2 regions of the Streptomyces sp. NPDC046915 genome follow, and region 2 is predicted to be linked to the other one. Evidence: riboswitches for the same ligand, from Rfam matches in the RefSeq annotation. Region 2 holds a riboswitch; the other holds the start of a gene.

Region 1 (10,625 bases), on a different contig from region 2:
GGACGGGAAGAAGCTGAGCACCAGGTTCCAGAACAGCGCCGACGGGCTGTATCTGCACGCCCTGGAAGAGAACTACGGCATCCGGACCGGCATCTCCACCGAGAGCGACGTCCGGCTGCCCGCCGCACCGAGTGTGATCGTACGTACAGCACAGCCGAACACTGAGAAGGGCACATCGTGATCGCCGTACTGGGCCTCGTCGTGGGAGTCGTGGCCGGCCTGTTGGTCCGGCCTGAGGTTCCGGCGGTTGTCGAGCCTTATCTGCCGATCGCCGTCGTCGCGGCGCTGGACGCCGTCTTCGGCGGCCTGCGGGCCATGCTCGACGGCATCTTCGACGACAAGGTCTTCGTGGTGTCGTTCCTCTCCAACGTGGTCGTGGCCGCGCTGATCGTATTCCTGGGCGACAAGTTGGGCGTGGGCGCGCAGCTGTCCACCGGCGTCGTGGTGGTCCTCGGTATCCGCATCTTCTCCAACGCCGCGGCGATCCGGCGCCACGTGTTCCGGGCGTGACACCGATGAGCGACCAGGACGAGCAGCCGGAGAACAGGCTGCGCAAGGAACTGCCCGCCGAGGTCCCCGCGCCGGCCGAGGCGCCCGAGCAGGCCGCCGCGGAGCCGCCTCAGCAGGCGCTGACCGGCCGACAGCGCTTGGTCCAGGGACTGTGGCCGCTGCGCGTGACCCGTGCCCAACTGATCGTCGCTGTACTCCTGTTCGGCCTCGGTTTCGGTCTGGCCGTGCAGGTGGCGTCGAACAGTGACAGCGACAGCGCCCTGCGCGGCGCCCGCCAGGAGGATCTCGTCCGTATCCTCGATGAACTGGACGACCGCACTCAGCGTCTTGAGGACGAGAAGCAGGGACTGGACAAACAGCGGCAGGAGCTGCAGAGCAGCTCCGACCAGGCCGCGGAGGCGCGCAAGCAGACCGCCGAGAAGGAGAAGCAACTCGGCATCCTCGCGGGCACCGTGGCGGCCGAGGGTCCCGGCATCACGATGACGATCGACGACACGAAGGGGACGGTCAAGGCGGACATGCTGCTCGACGCGATCCAGGAGCTGCGCGCTGCCGGTGCGGAGGCGATCCAGGTGAACGGTGTCCGGGTCGTCGCCGGCACCTACCTCACGGACTCCGGCAAGAGCGTGAGCGTCGACGGGAACAAGATCAACGCCCCCTATCGTTTCAAGGTCATCGGCAAACCGCAGGACCTCGAGCCGGCGCTCAACATTCCCGGAGGCGTGGTGCAGACTCTTGAGAAGGAGCAGGCCACCGTGACCGTCGAGCGGTCGACCAAGATCGTCGTGGATGCCTTGCGACCGGCGAAGCAGCCTGACTACGCTCGGTCGTCCTCGTAGTGAACCGAGAGTGCATGGGGGACGTCCGGCAGGGGCATGAGGTTGCGGGGGGTCGGCGCACGGAAGGGGTGGTGCGTGGTGGAAACTGTCTGGTGGCTACGGACGTTGTGAAGGTGTCCGGGTCGGCCGGTGTAGGCAATCAGGGTTCGTCCTGCCCCACGGGCGGGTCTGTTTCGGTCAAGGGGAATCGCCCGTGAAGTTGTTTGCGAAGTTGTTCGGCAAGAGCGCGCGAGAGGGCAGTGACAACGCGACTGCCCGCCATCGCGCACAGCCTGATGCAGAAGGTCAGCGTCCGCTGTTCCGTGACCAGGTGGCTGGTCCGGGCGGTGACATTTCCGGAGGTCAGGGCGCGCCGTCTGTTGACCCTGCCCAGCCCGGCGGCATAGGTTTCGGGCAACCGTCAACCTCAGGTACGGGTGGAGGGTTTGCCTCTGGCCCGTACGCGTCCAACGCTCCGGCGGGGCAGGAGGATCCGTCCATGTCGGTCCTGGTGTGTACGAGGTGCGGTAACCGCAACGCGGAGAACGCCCGCTTCTGTTCCAACTGCGGTGCGCCGCTGCGCCCCGGCGCCGTGCCGGAGCGTGCGTCCGAGACCACGAGCACGATCTCCATCTCGGGCCTGGAGGCCTACGACGCGGAGGCGACCGGTCAGACGCCGATGCTCTCCCCGGAGGCGCAGGCGGCTGTCGACGCGCTGCCGCTGGGCTCGGCGCTGCTGGTGGTGCGCCGTGGGCCGAACTCGGGCAGCCGCTTCCTGCTGGACAGTGAGCTGACCACGGCTGGGCGTCATCCGCAGAGCGACATCTTCCTGGACGACGTGACGGTCTCGCGTCGGCACGTGGAATTCCGGCGCGCTCAGGACGGCTCCTTCACGGTGGCCGACGTGGGCAGTCTGAACGGCACGTACGTCAACCGTGAACGGATCGACCAGGTCGCTCTGTCGAACGGTGACGAGGTGCAGATCGGCAAGTACCGGCTGGTCTTCTACGCGAGCCGGCAGGGCATCTGACCCTCCCCCGGACGCCGTCCGGGGGGACCCCCAGGGAAGGTCCATGCTTCGAACACCGAGCGGCGGTGCCGGGCACGGCACCGCCGCCACGGACAGTGGGCTGATGAGCATCGGCACGGTGCTGAACGTGCTGCGCGAGGAGTTCCCCGAAGTCACGATCTCCAAGATCCGGTTCCTGGAGTCGGAGGGGTTGGTCGAGCCGCAGCGGACCCCTTCGGGGTACCGCAAGTTCAGTGCCGAGGACGTCGAGCGCCTCGGTCACGTCCTGAGGATGCAGCGGGACCACTATCTGCCCCTCAAGGTGATCCGCGAGCACCTGGACGCGATGGCGCGCGGCGAGGCCGTGCAGTTGCCGGTCGTGGGGCGCCAGCGCGCCGGCGAGTCGGTGCTCGAACCCGTGGAGGGGCCCACGGCCGCCCGGATCGGGCGGCTCGAGCTGCTGGCGGCCGCCGGGATAGACGAGAGCGACCTGAAGGAGTGGGAGTCGTACGGACTCATCGCTCCCCTCGAGGGCGGGGTGTACGACGCGGAGGCCGTCACGGTGGCCGCCCTTGTCGCGGAGCTGGGGCGGTTCGGGATCGAGCCGCGCCACCTGCGAGTGATGAAGGCCGCCGCCGACCGGGAGGCCGGGCTGGTGGACCAGGTGGTTGCCCCGCTCAAGCGGCACCGCAATCCGCAGACCAGGGCGCACGCCGAGGCCCGTACGAAGGAGCTGGCCGCGGTAACGGTGAGGCTGCACGCGGCCCTGGTGCAGACCGCGCTCGGGGTTAGGCTGCCGTGAGCGGTACTGGTGTGCGAGAGGCCGGATCGGGCGCGCGTTCCCGGCCCGACTACCCAAACATCCCGGGCACGGCCTAGGGTTGCTGTGTGAACGAGCTCGATGTCGTAGGTGTCCGGGTGGAAATGCCCTCCAACCAGCCGATCGTGCTCCTGCGTGAAGTGGGCGGCGATCGGTACCTCCCCATCTGGATCGGACCGGGGGAGGCGACGGCGATCGCCTTCGCCCAGCAGGGCATGGCCCCCGCGCGACCGCTGACCCACGACCTGTTCAAGGACGTGCTGGAGGCCGTCGGTCAGGAGCTCACCGAAGTGCGCATCACGGATCTGCGTGAGGGCGTCTTCTACGCGGAGCTGGTCTTCGCCAGCGGGGTCGAGGTGAGCGCGCGCCCGTCCGACGCCATAGCGCTGGCCCTGCGCACCGGAACGCCGATCTACGGCAGCGACACGGTGCTCGACGACGCGGGCATCGCGATTCCGGACGAGCAGGAGGACGAGGTGGAGAAGTTCCGCGAGTTCCTCGACCAGATCTCGCCCGAGGACTTCGGTACCAGCAGCCAGTGAGCGTGCCGGCCGACGGCGGACACGCCGTCCGTGACCGGCCGGTCGACGGTTCGTGACCGTCGTTCTGATGGCACTTGCCGGCGGCCAGTGAGAGCGTCCTGACGTTCCCCGCCAGAGCATTCGGCTAGCCTTTCCCCGCGGTGGGGCACGGGAAACCACTCTTAGGGTGATTATCACTCGGCGTGCCGAGTGTGGCGATCGTTGACGCACCCCCGGTGACTGCCTACCGTCGAGAAGGCAGGTCAAGGACGGAGGTCGGCGTGAGAAGCAGCGGCGACGGTACGGCTGGGGGTGCCCCCGGACGAGGTTTCGGGGAGAGCGGTCCGTACCCTCCCACAAGCTCTCGGCTCCGCTCGGGCACGGGGTATCCCCCCCATGGTGGCGCGGCCGACCACGTTCCGCAGCGACCGACGGCCGTGCCGAGCGGCGGAGGGGCGGCGTCCATGGCGTCGGAGCAGATCGGCTACCGCGGTCCGACGGCCTGTGCGGCTGCCGGCATCACGTACCGGCAGCTCGACTACTGGGCCCGTACCGGCCTGGTCGAGCCGAGCGTGCGGCCCGCCTACGGGTCGGGCACGCAGCGGCTGTACAGCTTCCGGGACGTCGTCGTCCTGAAGATCGTGAAGCGTTTTCTGGACACCGGCGTCTCGCTGCAGAACATCCGCACCGCCGTCCAGCACCTCAGGGAGCGCGGCTTCCGTGACCTGGAGCGCATGACGCTGATGAGCGACGGCGCCACGGTCTACGAGTGCACCTCCCCCGACGAGGTCCACGCCCTGCTCCAGGGCGGTCAGGGGATCTTCGGGATCGCCGTGGGCGTGGTGTGGCGGGACGTGGAAAGTGCGCTCTCCCAGCTGCACGGGGAGCGCGTCGACACCGGGGAGACCCTCGTCGGGCAGAACCCCGCCGACGAACTGGCGCGCCGGCGCAACCGGGCGGTCTGACGGCGCCCGCCCCTCCCTGCCCCTTGGCGGCGATGGGCGCTGTCCGTCCCGCCCATCGGCTGCCGGGGCGTTGTCAGTGGCGTGGTGCAGCATCAGAGGTGTGAGAAACGCGCCCACGATCCTGCACCTCGACATGGATGCCTTCTTCGCCTCGGTGGAGCAGGCGTCCAAGCCGAGCCTGCGCGGGAAGGCCGTCGTCGTGGGCGGGCTGGGACCACGCGGGGTGGTCGCCACCGCGTCGTACGAGGCGCGGGTCTTCGGGGTGCACTCGGCCATGCCGATGGCCCAGGCGCGTCGGCTCGCCCCCAACGCCGCGTATCTCGTCCCACGCTTCGGGCTGTACCGGTCGATCAGTGAACAGGTGATGGGCCTGCTGCGGGCGCTGTCCCCGCTCGTCGAGCCGCTGAGCCTGGACGAGGCGTTCGTGGACCTGGAGGCGGGGGGAACGGCCCGGGACGGGGAATCGGCACGGCTGACCGGGGTGAGGCTGCGCGCGGACATACGGGCCGTCACGGGACTGACGGGCTCGGTGGGGCTCGCCGCCTCCAAGATGCTCGCGAAGATCGCCTCCGAGCAGGCCAAGCCGGACGGGCTCGTGCTGATCGAGCCGGGGACGGAGCGGGCCATGCTGGGCCCGATGCCGGTGCGGACGCTGCCCGGGGTGGGGCCGGCGACCGGGGATCATCTGCGACGCGCCGGGATCACCACGGTCGACGAACTCGCCGAGGCGGGCGAGGACGAACTCGTACGGCTGCTGGGCAAGGCCCATGGGCACGCTCTGTACGCCATGGCGCTGGCGCACGACGAGCGGCCCGTGGTGGCGGAGCGGGAGGCCAAGTCGGTATCGGTCGAGGACACCTATGACGTGGACATCCATGACCGGCTCCGGGTCGGTCTGGAGGTGCAACGGCTCGCCGACCGGTGTGTGCGGCGGCTGCGCGATACCGGGCTGTCGGGACGGACCATCGTGCTCAAGGTACGGCGATACGACTTCTCGACACTGACCCGGTCGGAGACGCTGCGTGGACCCACGGACGATCCGGCGGTCGTGCGGGAGGCGGCGGCCCGGCTGCTGGACTCCGTCGACACGACCGGTGGCGTTCGGCTGCTCGGCGTGGGCGTCTCCGGGCTCGCCGACTACACGCAGGAGGACCTGTTCGCCCAGGCGGCGGGTGAGCTGGCGGAAGCGGCCACGGAGGAGACGGTGCCCGAGCCCGTCGCGGAGCAGCCGACGCAGGCGGAACGGCGCTGGCCCGCGGGGCACGACGTACGGCACGCGGAGTTCGGGCACGGCTGGGTGCAGGGCAGCGGGCTCGGGCGGGTCACCGTGCGCTTCGAGACGCCCGGCTCGGAAACCGGCCGCGTGCGGACGTTCCGGGTCGACGACCCGGCCCTGGAACCGGCGGATCCGCTGCCGTTGACCGCCCGGGCAGCTGCGGGCGGGCTCCATGACGGTGCGGTGGGATCCGAGGGCGAGACGGCCGGACCCGAGGGCGAAAGGACGAGACGCTGAGACGGCCGAGGGAACGGGTGTGCGTCCGGACGGGTCCGGTGAGGGGAGGGGAGCAGCCCGGTCGGTGGCGGCCACCGGGCCGCCACGCCCGCGCTCACTACGACGGTCCCGCCGTCTCGTCCGTGCCCGCCAAATGGCCGAAGTCGTGATCCGGGGGAGGGGGTGACGAGGTCACGTCGAGGCCGTAGTGGTGGTAGAGCTGGAGTTCCTGCTCGGGAGAGAGATGACGGCCGACGCCGAAGTCGGGCGCGTCCTTGATGAGGGACCGGTCGAAGGGGACCTGGAGGTTGCCGTCGATCAGTTCGCTGGGCTCCAGCGGGACGAAAGCGTCCCTGGAGAACAGGCCTGTGCGTATGGCCGCCCACTCCGGCTCGCCGGTCGCGTCGTCGAGGTAGACCTCGTCGATCGTGCCGATCTTGTCGCCATTGCGGTCGAACGCCTTGCGGCCGATCAGGTGGCGCGGATCGATGTCGGTTCGCACGGTCCCTCCTCTTGGTCGCAACTCATCCGTAAGCACTACAAAAGAGCACATTCACCAAGGTGGCCACTCGAGGCAACACGCGTTGACCTCGCTGGTACGCTGGCAAGCGGCTGCTGACCCCGCGCGGGAGAGTCCTCCGGACATCATCGGAGGCGCCGAAGGAGCAACTCCTCCCCGGAATCTCTCAGGCTCACGTACCGCACGGACGAGGTCACTCTGGAAAGCAGGGCGGTGTCTCGACGGCTTCCGCTCTCACCGACGGTGAAAGCCGGGGCCTTCGGGCGACCCGGTGAAGCTCTCAGGTCGAGATGACAGAGGGGGAGGCCGTCGGGGTACCCGCGCCGGGGTGCCCCTCGAAGGTCGCGTCAGACCAGGAGGCCTCCGCAATGACCGCCCACCGCACCCCGCTCTCCGAGCTCGAACAGGGCATCCCCTTCGAGCAGCGCCACATCGGGCCCGACCAGGAGGCGCGGGCCAAGATGCTCGCGCACGTCGGCTACGGCTCGCTCGACGAGCTGACCGCCGCCGCGGTGCCGGATGTGATCAAGAACGCAGACGCCCTGGATCTGCCGGGTGCCCGCACCGAGGCCGAGGTGCTCGCCGAGCTGCGTTCGCTGGCCGACCGCAACCAGGTCCTCGACTCGATGATCGGGCTCGGGTACCACGGGACCTTCACGCCGCCCGTCATCCTGCGCAATGTGATGGAGAACCCGGCCTGGTACACCGCTTACACGCCGTACCAGCCGGAGATCTCGCAGGGACGGCTCGAGGCGCTGCTGAACTTCCAGACCATGGTCGCCGAGCTCACCGGGCTGCCGACCTCCGGCGCCTCGCTGCTCGACGAGGGCACGGCAGCGGCCGAGGCGATGGCACTCTCCCGGCGCATGGGCAGGAACAAGAAGGGCCTCTTCCTGATCGACGCGGACGCGCTGCCGCAGACCATCGCCGTGATCCAGACCCGCGCCGAACCGACGGGCGTGGAGGTCGTCGTCGCCGACCTCGGCGAGGGCATCCCGGCCGAGGTCGCCGAGCGTGAGATCAACGGCGTGCTGATCCAGTACCCGGGCGCCTCCGGGGCCGTACGCGACATCAAGCCCGTCATCGACCGGGCGCACGAGCTCGGCGCGCTCGTCACCGTCGCCGCCGACCTGCTGGCGCTGACCCTGCTCACCTCCCCGGGTGAGCTCGGCGCGGACATCGCGATCGGTACGACCCAGCGCTTCGGCGTGCCCATGGGCTTCGGTGGCCCCCACGCCGGCTACATGGCGGTGCACGAGAAGTTCGCCCGCAGCCTGCCCGGCCGCCTGGTGGGCGTGTCCGTCGACGCGGACGGCCACAAGGCCTACCGGCTGGCGCTCCAGACCCGCGAGCAGCACATCCGCCGCGAGAAGGCCACCAGCAACATCTGCACCGCCCAGGTGCTGCTCGCCGTCATGGCCGGTATGTACGCCGTCTACCACGGTCCCGAGGGCCTGAAGGCCATCGCGCGGCGCACCCACCGGTACGCCACCCTCCTGGCCGAGGGGCTGCGGGCGGGGGGCGTCGAGGTCGTCCACGGCGCCTTCTTCGACACCGTCACCGCGCGCGTGCCCGGCCGGGCCGCCGAGGTCGTGGCCGCCGGCCGGGAGAACGGGGTCAACCTGCGGCTCGTCGACGCCGACCACGTCTCGGCCGCCTGCGACGAGACCACCACCCGCGCCCAGCTGGGCGCCGTATGGACGGCGTTCGGCGTCGAGGGGGACATCGAGGCGCTGGACGCGGCGACCGGGGACGCCCTCCCCGGGGCCCTGCTGCGCACCGGCGACTACCTCGCCCACCCGGTGTTCCACCAGTACCGCTCCGAGACCGCGATGCTGCGCTACCTGCGCCGCCTCGCCGACCGCGACTACGCGCTCGACCGCGGCATGATCCCGCTGGGCTCCTGCACCATGAAGCTCAACGCGACCACGGAGATGGAGCCGGTCACCTGGTCCGAGTTCGGGCAGCTGCACCCCTTCGCGCCCGCCGAGCAGGCGCAGGGCTACCTCACGCTCATCCGTGAGCTGGAGGAACGTCTCGCCGAGGTCACCGGATACGACAAGGTCTCGCTTCAGCCGAACGCCGGTTCGCAGGGTGAGTTCGCCGGCCTGCTCGCCGTACGCGGCTACCACCGCGCCAACGGCGACGACCAGCGCACCGTCTGCCTCATCCCGTCCTCCGCGCACGGCACCAACGCCGCCAGCGCCGTGATGGCGGGCATGAAGGTCGTCGTGGTGAAGACCGCCGAGGACGGCGAGATCGACATCGAGGACCTGCGGGCGAAGATCGAGCAGTACCGTGACGAGCTGGCCGTGCTGATGATCACGTACCCGTCGACGCACGGTGTGTTCGAGGAGCACGTCGCCGACATCTGCGCCCAGGTCCACGACGCCGGCGGCCAGGTGTACGTCGACGGCGCCAACCTCAACGCGCTGGTCGGTCTCGCCAAGCCGGGCCACTTCGGCGGTGACGTCTCCCACCTCAACCTGCACAAGACGTTCTGCATCCCGCACGGCGGCGGCGGTCCCGGCGTCGGCCCCGTGGCCGTGCGCGAGCACCTGGCGCCGTACCTGCCGAACCACCCGCTCCAGCCGGCGGCCGGTCCCGAGACGGGCGTGGGCCCGATCTCGGCCGCGCCCTGGGGCTCGGCGGGCATCCTGCCGATCTCGTGGGCGTACGTCCGTCTGATGGGCGGCGAGGGCCTCAAGCGCGCCACCCAGGTGGCCGTCCTCTCCGCCAACTACATCGCCAAGCGCCTCGAGCCGCACTACCCGGTGCTCTACACCGGCCCGGGCGGCCTGGTCGCGCACGAGTGCATCATCGACCTGCGCCCGCTGACCAAGGCGACCGGTGTATCCGTGGACGACGTGGCCAAGCGGCTCATCGACTACGGCTTCCACGCGCCGACGATGTCCTTCCCGGTGGCCGGCACGCTGATGATCGAGCCGACCGAGTCGGAGGACCTGGCCGAGCTGGACCGGTTCTGCGAGGCGATGATCGCGATCCGCGCGGAGATCGAGAAGGTCGGCGCGGGCGAGTGGCCCGCCGAGGACAACCCGCTGCGGAACGCCCCGCACACCGCCGCCGCGCTCGGCGGGGAGTGGAAGCAGGCCTACAGCCGCCAGGAGGCCGTGTTCCCGGCCGGGGTCTCGGCCGCCGACAAGTACTGGCCGCCGGTGCGCCGCATCGACCAGGCCTTCGGCGACCGCAACCTCGTCTGCTCCTGCCCGCCGCTGGACGCGTACGAGGACTGAGCAAGCGGTCAGACAGTCCCCTGGGGCCCCGTCCGTGTCCGGGCGGGGCCCCTGCGCGTTCACGCCGTCGCCAGGGACACCTCGGTCGACTTGATCAGGGCGACGACGTCGGAGCCCACGAAGAGGCCGAGGTCGGTGGCCGCCTCCTTCGTGATCGCCGCGGTGAGTTCGCCACCGTCCACGGTCACCCGCACCGAGGCCATGGCCGTGCCGATCGTGAGGTGGGTGATGGTGCCGGGAACCTGGTTGCGGATCGAGAGGCCGTCGACCCGGCTGGTGGCCAGGCAGACCTCCGTCGCCTTCACCAGAGCGCGGACGGTGGTGCCCGGGGCGAGCGCGAGTTGCTCGGCGGCCTCCGAGGTGATGGCCGCCGTGAGGTCCTGGCCACCGTCCAGGCGGATCTTGACGATGGTCATGACCTCGCCTGGGTGGACAGCGGTGACGGTGCCGGGGAGCTGGTTGCGGATGCTCAGGGTCATGGCCCCTCACCGTAGTGCGCGGGGGCGTTCAGGCAGGGTATGTGGGGGTTTGTGGCGCCGTCGGGCGCCCGGTGTCACACCCGGTCGATATGGACATTCGTCGACTTCACGCGGGCGGTGGCCTCCACGCCGACCTCCAGGCCCAGCTCCTCTACGGCCTCGCGGGTGAGCAGGGAGACCAGGCGGTGGGGGCCGGCCTGGATCTCGACCTGGGCCGCGACGTCACCGAGTTTGATC
Region 2 (10,625 bases):
AGGGCGCGTAGCCGAAGCCCTCCACCTCCATGTTCCCGTACTGGGCGTCGGGGGAACCGGCCTGGCCGTGCCACAGGAGCATCCAGATCTGGCCGGAGGCGGGGGTCGCGAGCGCCCTGAGGAGTGCCTCGTAGGCGTCGTAACGCCCGGGCGTCACCTGGCGCAGCATGTGCTCGACCTGTCCGGTCGCAGCGGTGCCGCTCGCGCTCACCTTTTACCGCCCCTTCGAGAAGTCGCCCCGCGTGTGGAAACAGCTTAAGCGCCTGGAAGCTCCCGGCTTAGTGTCCGTCGGCGAGTGCGGGTTGTGTGTGGCTTGTGCTCCGGGCCGCGTGTCGACACGGCCCCGCGCCCCTCGGGGGGCGCTTCAGTTGCCGTGCTGGTAGAAGGGCCGGACGGTCGTCTTCAGCCAGTCGGCCACCGGGTCGTCGGTCACGTCCAGCAGGACCAGGTTGACCGGCCACCGCACCGGGACCGTGCCCAGAGCCCTGCCCAGGGCGTCCAGGGGCAGGGCCCGCAGGTCGCCCTCCCAACGGGAGAGTTCGACGCCGATGAACATGACCGGGTCGGCCGTCTCGACGGCGGCCAGGCAGCGGCGGGCCGTGCGGACGACGCCGATCCGCTCGAACTCGGCGGAGGCGGCGGCGAGGAAGTCGACCGGGTCGTCCTGCCAGTCGGGTTCGAAGAGGCGGACGCGGCCACCGCTCGTGGGGCCGTCGAGCGGGGTACGGCCGGCCCGGGACAGCTCGGCCACGGCCTCCGGCGGGAGCGGGACGCCGACCATGCCGTCCGGGTTGACGACGATGCCGACCTGCGGGGGCAGGCCGCGGGCGAACTCCACGGCGGGGGCGACGGTGTACCCGATGTGGGCGCCGACGACCTGGCGGAACTGCTCCTCGGAGCTGAACACCGGCACGTACGCCTGGCCGTCGATCTCCATGGTGGGCAGGTCGAGCGGGCCGCTGCCGGGTCCGCCGCCGTTGGGCAGCGGGATCCAGAGGTAGCTCCGGCTCAGCACCTCGATGATCCGGCCCCCGGCCGCGGGGATGCCGAACGAGGCCGACAGCACCTCCTCCAGTTCGTTGCCGGGCCAACCGCTGTGCGGATGGGGGTGTGTCTGTGCCGGGAAGTCCGCGGGAAAGTCCGCCGGGAAGTCCATCTGCCTACCGCCTGCTGGGACCAACTGTTGTGGCTGAAAGGCTAGCGGGTACCTGTGCGCGGCCAGGAGGGTCTCAGCCCGCGAAGCCGATTCTGCGCAGCACGTCCGCCGCGGCCCGGTCGAGGAGGACCGCCGAGCCGCAGCCCTGGGGCAGTTCGCCCTGCTCCACCGTGCGCAGCAGCCGGGCGGCCGCCGTGCGGTGGCGCAGGAAGGCGTACCGGGAGACGCCCCGGCCGCGCTCGCGTTGGCCGTCCCGGGCCGTGTCGGGCGGGACGTCGAGCATCAGCAGGTGCAGCGTGCCGCCCCGGCGGCGGGCCGCGCGGGCCAGCCAGTCGCGCACCCAGGCCTGCGTGCCGCAGTCGTGCACGACGACCCCCTCGCCGGAGCGCAGGGCGCGGCGCAGTCCGGCGTAGTGGGCGAGGCGGACCAGGGGGCGGTACACCGCGTAGGGCAGGAAGCCGGGCATGCGGCGCTCCCAGCGGTCGCGGGCGTCCTGGGAGTCGATGCGCGGGCCCTGGACCGCGCGGTGCATCAGCGTCGACTTGCCGCTGCCGGGCAGGCCGGTGACCACCACCAGGTCGCGGGGGCCGAAGAGCAGGCCGTGCGGACTGCGTCCCGCGCGGTCCCGCAGGTCGCGGACGACCGGTGCCATGGGGGTTCCCCCGCGCGAGCGCAGCCGAGGGTGGGGGAACTCGTCGCACCGCTCGCGGGCCGGGGCGGCGGTTTGCCGGGGCAACGCGACGCCCGTGGTCGTGGCGTAGGCCGAGGTCCTGTTCACCGTGATCGTCCTCCCTGTGGTCAGGAAAGGTTCTCCCCACCAAATGTAAAGAGAAGGTAATACACGGCGTCTCCGGTTTCCGTGCGCGTACTGCCACAGCCCGGTCACAAACGGCACGCTCTGGAGGGCCGGGGCGGGGCGTGCAATGATGAGCCCGCCAACTGCATACCGGCCGTTTGAATCCGCGCGGGAGAGTCCCCGGCAAAGCTTCACCGGGGCGCCGAAGGAGCAAGTCCCTCCCTTGAATCTCTCAGGCCCCGTTACCGCGCGGGCGAGGCACATCTGAAAAGCGGGCCGCTGTGTCAGTGGCTCCACCCAAGGTGCAAGCCGTGATCACTCCTGTGGTCAGGCGAACCTCTCAGGTTCCGATGACAGATGGGGAGGAACGACCTCGCCCGTCACGCCTTTGGGAGACGACCGTCCGATGAGCAGTGCCGAACCCCGCCGTACCGCGCTCGATGCCCTGCATCGCTCGCTCGGCGCGACCATGACCGACTTCGCCGGCTGGGACATGCCCCTGCGCTACGGCTCCGAGCGCGACGAGCACGTCGCGGTGCGGACCAGGGCCGGGCTCTTCGACCTCTCCCACATGGGCGAGATCACCGTGACCGGCGCCCAGGCGGCCGACCTGCTGAACCACGCCCTCGTCGGGAACATCGGCTCGGTCGGTGTCGGCCGCGCCCGCTACACCATGATCTGCCGGGCCGACGGCGGCATCCTGGACGACCTGATCGTCTACCGGCTGGCCGAGACCGACTACATGGTCGTGGCCAACGCCTCCAACGCCCAGGTGGTCCTCGACGCGCTCGTCGAGCGGTCCGCCGGCTTCGACGCCGAGGTCCGCGACGACCGGGACGCCTACGCCCTGATCGCCGTCCAGGGCCCCGAGTCCCCCGGCATCCTGAAGTCCCTCACCGACGCCGACCTCGACGGCCTGAAGTACTACGCGGGCCTGCCAGGCACCGTCGCCGGCGTCCCGGCGCTGATCGCGCGCACCGGCTACACCGGCGAGGACGGCTTCGAGCTCTTCGTGAAGCCCGAGCACGCCGTCGAGCTGTGGCAGGCGCTGAGCGAGGCCGGCGAGAGCGTCGGGCTGGTGCCCTGCGGCCTGTCCTGCCGGGACACGCTCCGCCTGGAGGCGGGCATGCCGCTGTACGGGCACGAGCTCACCACCTCGCTCACCCCCTTCGACGCCGGGCTCGGCCGGGTGGTGAAGTTCGAGAAGGAGGGCGACTTCGTGGGCCGCCAGGCGCTGGCCGAGGCCGCCGCGCGCGCCGAGCAGAACCCGCCGCGCGTCCTGGTCGGCCTGGTCGCCGAGGGCCGCCGGGTGCCGCGCGCCGGGTACCCGGTCGTCGCCGGCGGCACGGTGATCGGCGAGGTCACCTCCGGTGCGCCCTCCCCCACGCTGGGCAAGCCCATCGCCATGGCCTACGTCGACGCGGCGCACGCGGCGCCGGGTACGCCGGGTGTCGGCGTGGACATCCGGGGCAGCCACGAACCGTACGAAGTCGTCGCGCTGCCGTTCTACAAGCGCCAGAAGTAGACACTGAGCGCGGGTCCCGGCGTCCGGACGTGGCCCCGCGCACCTTCCCGCTGATCACACGCGTTCACAGCAGTCCCCCCTTCATCAGCGCTCCCGCGCGTACAGGAGAATTCAGGCCATGAGCAACCCCCAGCAGCTGCGCTACAGCAAGGAGCACGAGTGGCTGTCGGCCGCCGAGGACGGCGTGTCGACGGTCGGCATCACCGAGTTCGCGGCCAACGCGCTCGGCGACGTCGTCTACGCCCAGCTCCCCGAGGTCGGCTCCACCGTGACCGCGGGTGAGACCTGCGGCGAGCTGGAGTCGACCAAGTCGGTGTCCGACCTGTACTCGCCGGTCACCGGTGAGGTCACCGAGACCAACGAGGACGTCGTCAACGACCCGTCGCTGGTGAACTCCGCCCCCTTCGAGGGCGGCTGGCTGTTCAAGGTCCGCGTCACGGAGGAGCCGGCCGACCTGCTCTCCGCCGACGAGTACACCGCCCAGAACGCCGGCTGAGGAGTCGTAGCCGAATGACCGTCCTGAACACGTCCCTGCACGAACTCGACCCGGAGATCGCCGCCGCGGTCGACGCCGAGCTCGACCGCCAGCAGTCCACCCTCGAGATGATCGCCTCGGAGAACTTCGCGCCGCTCGCGGTGATGGAGGCCCAGGGCTCGGTCCTCACCAACAAGTACGCCGAGGGCTACCCGGGCCGCCGCTACTACGGCGGCTGCGAGCACGTCGACGTCGCCGAGCAGATAGCCATCGACCGAGTCAAGGAGCTGTTCGGCGCGGAGTACGCCAACGTGCAGCCCCACTCCGGTGCCTCCGCCAACCAGGCCGCCCTGTTCGCGCTGGCCCAACCCGGCGACACGATCCTCGGCCTGGACCTGGCGCACGGCGGCCACCTGACCCACGGCATGCGGCTGAACTTCTCCGGCAAGCAGTTCGACGTGGTCGCCTACCACGTCGACGACTCCGGCCTGGTCGACATGGCCGAGGTGGAGCGGCTGGCCAAGGAGCACCGGCCGAAGGTGATCATCGCGGGCTGGTCGGCGTACCCGCGGCAGCTGGACTTCGCCGAGTTCCGCCGGATCGCCGACGAGGCCGGGGCGTACCTGTGGGTCGACATGGCGCACTTCGCGGGCCTGGTCGCCGCCGGTCTCCACCCCAACCCGGTGGAGCACGCGGACGTGGTCACCTCCACCACCCACAAGACCCTCGGCGGTCCGCGCGGCGGCATCATCCTGGCGAAGAAGGCCTTCGCGAAGAAGCTGAACTCCTCCGTCTTCCCGGGCTTCCAGGGCGGTCCCCTGGAGCACGTGATCGCGGCGAAGGCGGTCTCCTTCAAGGTCGCCGCCTCCGAGGACTTCAAGGAGCGCCAGCGTCGTACGCTGGAGGGTGCGCGGCTGCTGGCCGAGCGGCTCAGCGCGGCGGACGTCCGCGAGACCGGGGTGAACGTCCTGTCCGGCGGTACGGACGTCCACCTGGTCCTGGTCGACCTGCGCGACTCGGAGCTGGACGGACAGCAGGCCGAGGACCGGCTGCACGAGGTCGGCATCACGGTCAACCGGAACGCGATCCCGAATGACCCGCGTCCGCCTATGGTCACCTCCGGTCTGCGGATCGGTACGCCGGCCCTGGCGACCCGCGGCTTCACGGCCGAGGACTTCGCCGAGGTCGCGGACGTGATCGCCCAGACGCTCAAGGCGCCTTCTCCGTTCGGTGCGGCCGACGCGCAGTCCCTGAAGGCCCGGGTCGAGGCACTTGCCGCCAAGCACCCGCTTTACCCCGGTCTGAACAAGTAGTTCCCTGGTGGGGGCACCCGACGGCGTGTGCCCCCACCCTTTTCCAAGGAGTTCCCGTGGCCATATCGGTCTTCGACCTGTTCTCGATCGGCATCGGCCCGTCGAGCTCCCACACCGTCGGCCCGATGCGCGCGGCCCGTATGTTCGCCCGGCGTCTGCACAACGAGGGGGTGCTGGAGTCCGTCGCGTCGATACGGTCCGAGCTGTACGGCTCCCTGGGCGCGACCGGCCACGGCCACGGCACCCCGAAGGCGGTGCTGCTGGGTCTGGAGGGCGCCTCGCCGCGCACGGTGGACGTGGAGGCGGCGGACGACCGGGTCGAGGCGATCAAGGCGTCGAAGCGTCTTCGGCTGCTGGGCGAGCACGAGATCGCGTTCTCCTTCGACGACGACCTGAAGCTGCACCGCCGCAAGGCGCTCCCGTACCACGCGAACGGCATGACGCTCTGGGCGTACGACGCGTCCGGGGCCGAGCTGCTGTCCAAGACGTACTACTCGGTCGGCGGCGGGTTCGTGGTCGACGAGGACGCGGTCGGCGCGGACCGCATCAAGCTCGACGACACGGTCCTGAAGTACCCCTTCCGCACGGGCGACGAACTGCTCCGCCTGACGAGCGAGACCGGTCTGTCGATCTCCTCCCTGATGCTGGAGAACGAGCGCGCCTGGCGCACCGAGGACGAGATCCGCGAGGGCCTGCTCGGCATATGGCGCGTGATGCAGGCCTGCGTGGCGCGCGGCATGTCCCGTGAGGGCATCCTGCCGGGCGGCCTGAAGGTACGGCGCCGGGCCGCCGTCTCCGCCCGGCAACTGCGCGCCGAGGGCGACCCGTTGGCCCGCGCGATGGAGTGGATCACGCTCTACGCGATGGCCGTGAACGAGGAGAACGCCGCCGGGGGCCGTGTGGTCACCGCCCCCACGAACGGCGCGGCCGGCATCATCCCGGCCGTCCTGCACTACTACGTCAACTTCGTCCCCGGCGCCGACGAGGAGGGCGTGGTCCGCTTCCTGCTCGCCGCGGGCGCCATCGGCATGCTCTTCAAGGAGAACGCCTCCATCTCCGGCGCCGAGGTCGGCTGCCAGGGCGAGGTCGGCTCCGCCTGCTCCATGGCGGCCGGCGCCCTCGCCGAGGTCCTCGGCGGCAGCCCCGAGCAGGTGGAGAACGCCGCCGAGATCGGCATGGAGCACAACCTCGGCCTGACCTGCGATCCCGTCGGCGGCCTGGTCCAGATCCCGTGCATCGAGCGCAACGGCATGGCCGCGGTCAAGGCGGTCACGGCCGCCCGCATGGCGATGCGCGGCGACGGCTCCCACAAGGTGTCCCTGGACAAGGTCATCAAGACCATGAAGGACACCGGCGCCGACATGTCCGTCAAGTACAAGGAGACGGCCCGGGGCGGGCTCGCGGTGAACATCATCGAGTGCTAGGGAAGCAGACCCCGACCAGCGTGTTCTGCGGCGCCGGTGAGCGGGACGGTGCCGCCTCCGGACAGCGGCGGGGAGCCCTCCGTCGTCGTCCGGCTCCCGGAGGGCGGGGATCGGACCGGCCCGCAGCAGTGAGGACCTGCCGCAGCCGGAGACGCCGGCCACGGCGCTGAACCGGTGCCCGCGCACCACGCGCAGCAGGTCGGCGATGAGCCGCGGGCACCCGGTCCGAACCGCGCCAGGCCCCGCTACGACGCCCAGGTCGCGTCGTCGTCCGGGTGCGGTACCGCGGCCTCCTCCTTGCCGGCCCCGGCCTCGGTGCACGCCGCCGTCGCCCGATAGGCCGCGCTGTCCGCCGCCTCGCGTCACGCGCGCGGTTCGTACGCCCGCCGCTGCACCGGCCCCGCCTCGGGATCGACCGGCTGCTCAGGACGCCCCTCATGGCATGCCCCCTTGGTCGACTCTCGGGCCCAGCAGCTCAGCCATTGAGCTCAGCCATTGATTCAGGTACCGGAACGGGGTGCCGAACAATTCGCGGGCCGCTGGAATCGACACCGGAACAGCGGCCCGGCACGGGCCTCACGGGGAACGGGGGCAGCAGTGGGCTGCGCGATGGGTTACGCCGACGGGGACATCGAGCTCGGGTCGGTACGGATGACGGTGACGCTACCGGGAGCGGCCCCGTCGGCCGGCGACAACGCCCGGCCGGAGTGTGTGCTGGGCCTGGCCTGCGACGGTCCGCTGGCCCTGGGCCGGGCGCCGGACGCCGTCCTGCTGCACCCGGGCGACCTGGTGGTCTGGCCGCCCTCCGAGGCACTGCACGCCGCCGTTCCGGCCGGGGCGGAGCCGTTCCGCCTGCTGACGCTGCATCTGCCGCGGCAGGCGCTGGCAGTCTCCGACCGCCAGCTGCGGGATCTCGTGCGGCAGCCGATGCCCGCGGACCGCGGGCCGGCGGCCGTGCTCGCGCGCTTCATGGAGGAGGTCACCGCACAGGCGGAGATGTTCCAGTGCCGGTCGGCGGGCCGGGTCGGGGACGCGGCGCTCGACCTCGCCGCCGCTTTCGTCACGAGCGCGGCGAGCCCGGTGCGATCCCGGCAGGCCGAACTCGTGGACGCCGTCAAGGCATACATCCTCCGCCACATCGACGACCCGTCCCTGTCGCCGGCGAGGATCGCCCGCGCCCACCACATCTCGGTGCGCTACCTTCAACGCCTCTTCCAGCAGGACAAGCAGACCGTCAGCGGCTTCCTGCGGACAGAACGCCTGGAACGCTGCCGCGCCGACCTGGCCGACCCGGCGTACGCCGACCTCAGCGTGGGCGAGATCCGGGCCCGGTGGGGCTTCCAGGACGCGGCGGTGTTCTGCCGGGCCTTCAAGAGGGCTTACGGGGTCTCGCCTGCCCGGTACCGTCGGGCCGGTCGGCGTCCCCCTACTTCTTGACCACCTTTTCGAGCAGGCTCAGCAGGCCGGTTTTGTCTCTGCCCTCGAACTGTGTGATCAGATTCTCGACAGTGCTCATATTAGGGTCCTTCGAGCGGCCCAGCTTGTACTGGGCCGGATTCCTCAGAATGTCGTTGAGGAGCCAGTAGTCACTGTCGCTTCCGGTCAGCTCCAGCGCATGACGCGCTCCCGGCCTGTAGATCTTCCGCTGCAGCAGCAGCTGGGTGACCAGACGCTTCTCGCCGATGGCGAGCAGAGAGGCGTTGAGGCCGACGACCTCGAGATGATCCGGCCCCTTTTGATCCTTCAGGAGCCTGTCCAGAATCAGGGACTTGATGGGATCCAGATTCTCCGTCGAGATGAGCCCCTGCAGGAGTTCTCCACTGGGCTTGGGCATGTCCTGGGTGACTTCGCCCAGATAGAGGTTCTGAAGGGTGCTCTTGATCACCATGTTGACATGCCTGACGTCGGGATCGGCTGTCCTGAGTGCCTTGAAGAAAGGCTCGAGCAGCGCCCACGTCCGTTCGCCCGGTTCGGTGCCGGCCCAATGAGAAAGGTCGACGCCCGCCGGGGCTGGTTCGATGCCGCGTGCCACGGCCGCAGAGTAGAACTCCGTCAGCTGGGGAAGAATCGCAGTGAACTCCGTTGTGTTCAGCTTCGGAAGGTTCTGGCCTACGAGGGTGCCGAGTTCTCGGGCCTCGACGGAGCTCATGGCACCGAGCGCCGGGGTGAGCACCGACAAAAACAACCGCTGGGAGGCCGCCCTGTCGCTTCCCCAGTGCTGGATGCCAGCGAGGTACATGCGCAGTTGCGTCGGATTACTGACCAAACTCTGGGCGAAGTGCACCTGTGTCTGCGGAGGTGCTCCCTGGAGGGCGACGAGGAGCGCATGGGCCAGTGATCCGTCGTCGTACGAATTCTCCGTGTAACCCGCCTCGATCTGGCGCCGGAACAGCGCAGAGGTGGCCGCGTTCCGCAGTTTTGGGTCGATGTCGGAGCCGTACAACTGCAAGAGGAACTGCACAACGGTGTTCGACGTGTCCGTTTTTCCCGGTTCCTCTGGTCTGTGACCGAGCGCCGCCAGCAGCCATACGAGGTCGTATTGGGGCAGGTTGCGCAGGAACGACTCGGTGTAGACGGGGTCGTTGACGTTCAGCAGGACGTTGAACGGGTTGAAGTTCGCCAGGAAGCCGTCACCCTGGAGCGCGAGTCCCTGGCGTACGCGCTTCGCCAGGGCAGCGCCCGAGGCCGCCGCGGCCCTGTCGAGGTCCGCGTCGCTGACTGTCAGATACGACGTCGGAGGAGTCGGCCCCCACCCGTTCCGCAACGGACTCCGGTGGGCGTCGGCCAATTCGAAATCCTTACCAGTGGTCCGGACTCCGGCGTCGGTGTCCAGCACCGCTGTGAGCCGGCCGATGACTTCGGTGTCAATATTACCGTCGAGTCCAGTCGTGAGGCCATGGATGTTTCCGCCGAAATCGACCGCGGTGGCTCGGTAATCAGCAATTGCGTTGGCGAGCGGCCCTCTGACCCACTCCTGAAGATTCCTCACCGCCTGTGTCGCGACCTGTGAGTAGGTGTAGAGATGCTGCGGTGTCGCAGATGCTGAGCCGTCGGACTTCGAGGTCGGCACAGGCCCTCCACTCGTCATCGTTCATTGACGTCGGTGCATGTCCCGCACCCTGGCACTCGCCTCCGTCGTGGCGTGGTCGACCGCCCCCTGAAGACGCCGTGCCTGCCCGGCCAGCACCACCAGGGCTTGGCGCTGCTTCGTGATCGCACGGTTGAATTCGTCCCGCCTCTTACCTGTCCATTCCTGGCCTCTGGCGTCGAGATGGGAAGTGCCCAGTTTTTGGCGCAGGCTGTTGAGATCATTGAGCTTAGTGGACAATTGCGTGAGCATCTGGCTCAGTTGCTGCGCGGCGGCGAAATCGTAGTTGACCTTTTCAGCGCTGGTCATTGAAATTCTCCGGAATCACTGGTCATCCCCGCAGTGCCCCCCACGTGTTCACCCCCACCTCGCCGTCGACCCTCAGGCCGTGGTCCTTCTGGAACTTCTTGACCGCGGAGAGGGTGTCGGGGCCGAAGTCGCCGTCCACCCCGAGTGACCCGATGTCGTAGCCGCGGGCCTTGAGGATGCACTGGACCTCCACCACCCGGTTGTTGCGTTGCCCGTACACCGTGAGGGCCGTACCGGAGTAGGCGGTGCACGACTTCCGCGGCTTCGTGGCGGGCGGCTTCGCTGTGGCGGTGACCGTCCTGGTCGGGCGGGGCTGCGGTTGCTGGTTCGGTGCTGTGGTGGGGGCCGCGCCTCCCCCTTCTTCTCCTCCGCCTTCCCCTCCTCCTCTGCCTCCCCCCTCTCCGCCCGGCGGAACCGGCATCTGGGGCGCGACCGTGACCGTCGTGGCCGGGGACGGTTCGGACGATGCGGGGCGGGGCCGTGTCGGGTGGGACGACGACGGTGAAGCCGTGACCGAGGCGTGCTGTCCGGCGAGCGCG

Evidence for each region. Region 2 has a riboswitch for glycine ahead of gcvT (glycine cleavage system aminomethyltransferase GcvT). Riboswitches for the same ligand answer to the same signal wherever they lie in the genome.
Region 1: it holds a riboswitch for glycine, as region 2 does, so the genes downstream of both, gcvP (aminomethyl-transferring glycine dehydrogenase) here and gcvT (glycine cleavage system aminomethyltransferase GcvT) in region 2, are expected to answer to the same signal.

Annotation. Positions count from the first base shown of each region.
Region 1 covers NZ_JBEYXB010000005.1:538,114-548,738, reverse strand. The annotation lists gene ABZ915_RS16560 (DUF881 domain-containing protein) at 1-181, shown strand, start outside; gene ABZ915_RS16555 (small basic family protein) at 178-510, shown strand; gene ABZ915_RS16550 (DUF881 domain-containing protein) at 516-1,349, shown strand; gene ABZ915_RS16545 (FHA domain-containing protein) at 1,543-2,358, shown strand; gene ABZ915_RS16540 (MerR family transcriptional regulator) at 2,402-3,139, shown strand; gene ABZ915_RS16535 (bifunctional nuclease family protein) at 3,226-3,699, shown strand; gene ABZ915_RS16530 (MerR family transcriptional regulator) at 3,960-4,643, shown strand; gene ABZ915_RS16525 (DNA polymerase IV) at 4,744-6,156, shown strand; gene ABZ915_RS16520 (PRC-barrel domain-containing protein) at 6,254-6,637, opposite strand; glycine riboswitch at 6,752-6,847, shown strand; gene gcvP (aminomethyl-transferring glycine dehydrogenase) at 7,024-9,909, shown strand; gene ABZ915_RS16510 (TOBE domain-containing protein) at 9,969-10,388, opposite strand; gene ABZ915_RS16505 (helix-turn-helix transcriptional regulator) at 10,463-10,625, opposite strand, start outside.
Region 2 covers NZ_JBEYXB010000019.1:88,859-99,483, forward strand. The annotation lists gene ABZ915_RS37235 (enhanced serine sensitivity protein SseB C-terminal domain-containing protein) at 1-211, opposite strand, end outside; gene ABZ915_RS37240 (enhanced serine sensitivity protein SseB) at 365-1,156, opposite strand; gene ABZ915_RS37245 (AAA family ATPase) at 1,230-1,934, opposite strand; glycine riboswitch at 2,112-2,210, shown strand; gene gcvT (glycine cleavage system aminomethyltransferase GcvT) at 2,359-3,477, shown strand; gene gcvH (glycine cleavage system protein GcvH) at 3,596-3,973, shown strand; gene glyA (serine hydroxymethyltransferase) at 3,988-5,265, shown strand; gene ABZ915_RS37265 (L-serine ammonia-lyase) at 5,322-6,689, shown strand; partial or broken gene ABZ915_RS37270 (hypothetical protein) at 6,738-7,055, opposite strand; gene ABZ915_RS37275 (helix-turn-helix domain-containing protein) at 7,299-8,126, shown strand; gene ABZ915_RS37280 (hypothetical protein) at 8,116-9,759, opposite strand; gene ABZ915_RS37285 (hypothetical protein) at 9,781-10,086, opposite strand; gene ABZ915_RS37290 (protein kinase) at 10,109-10,625, opposite strand, start outside.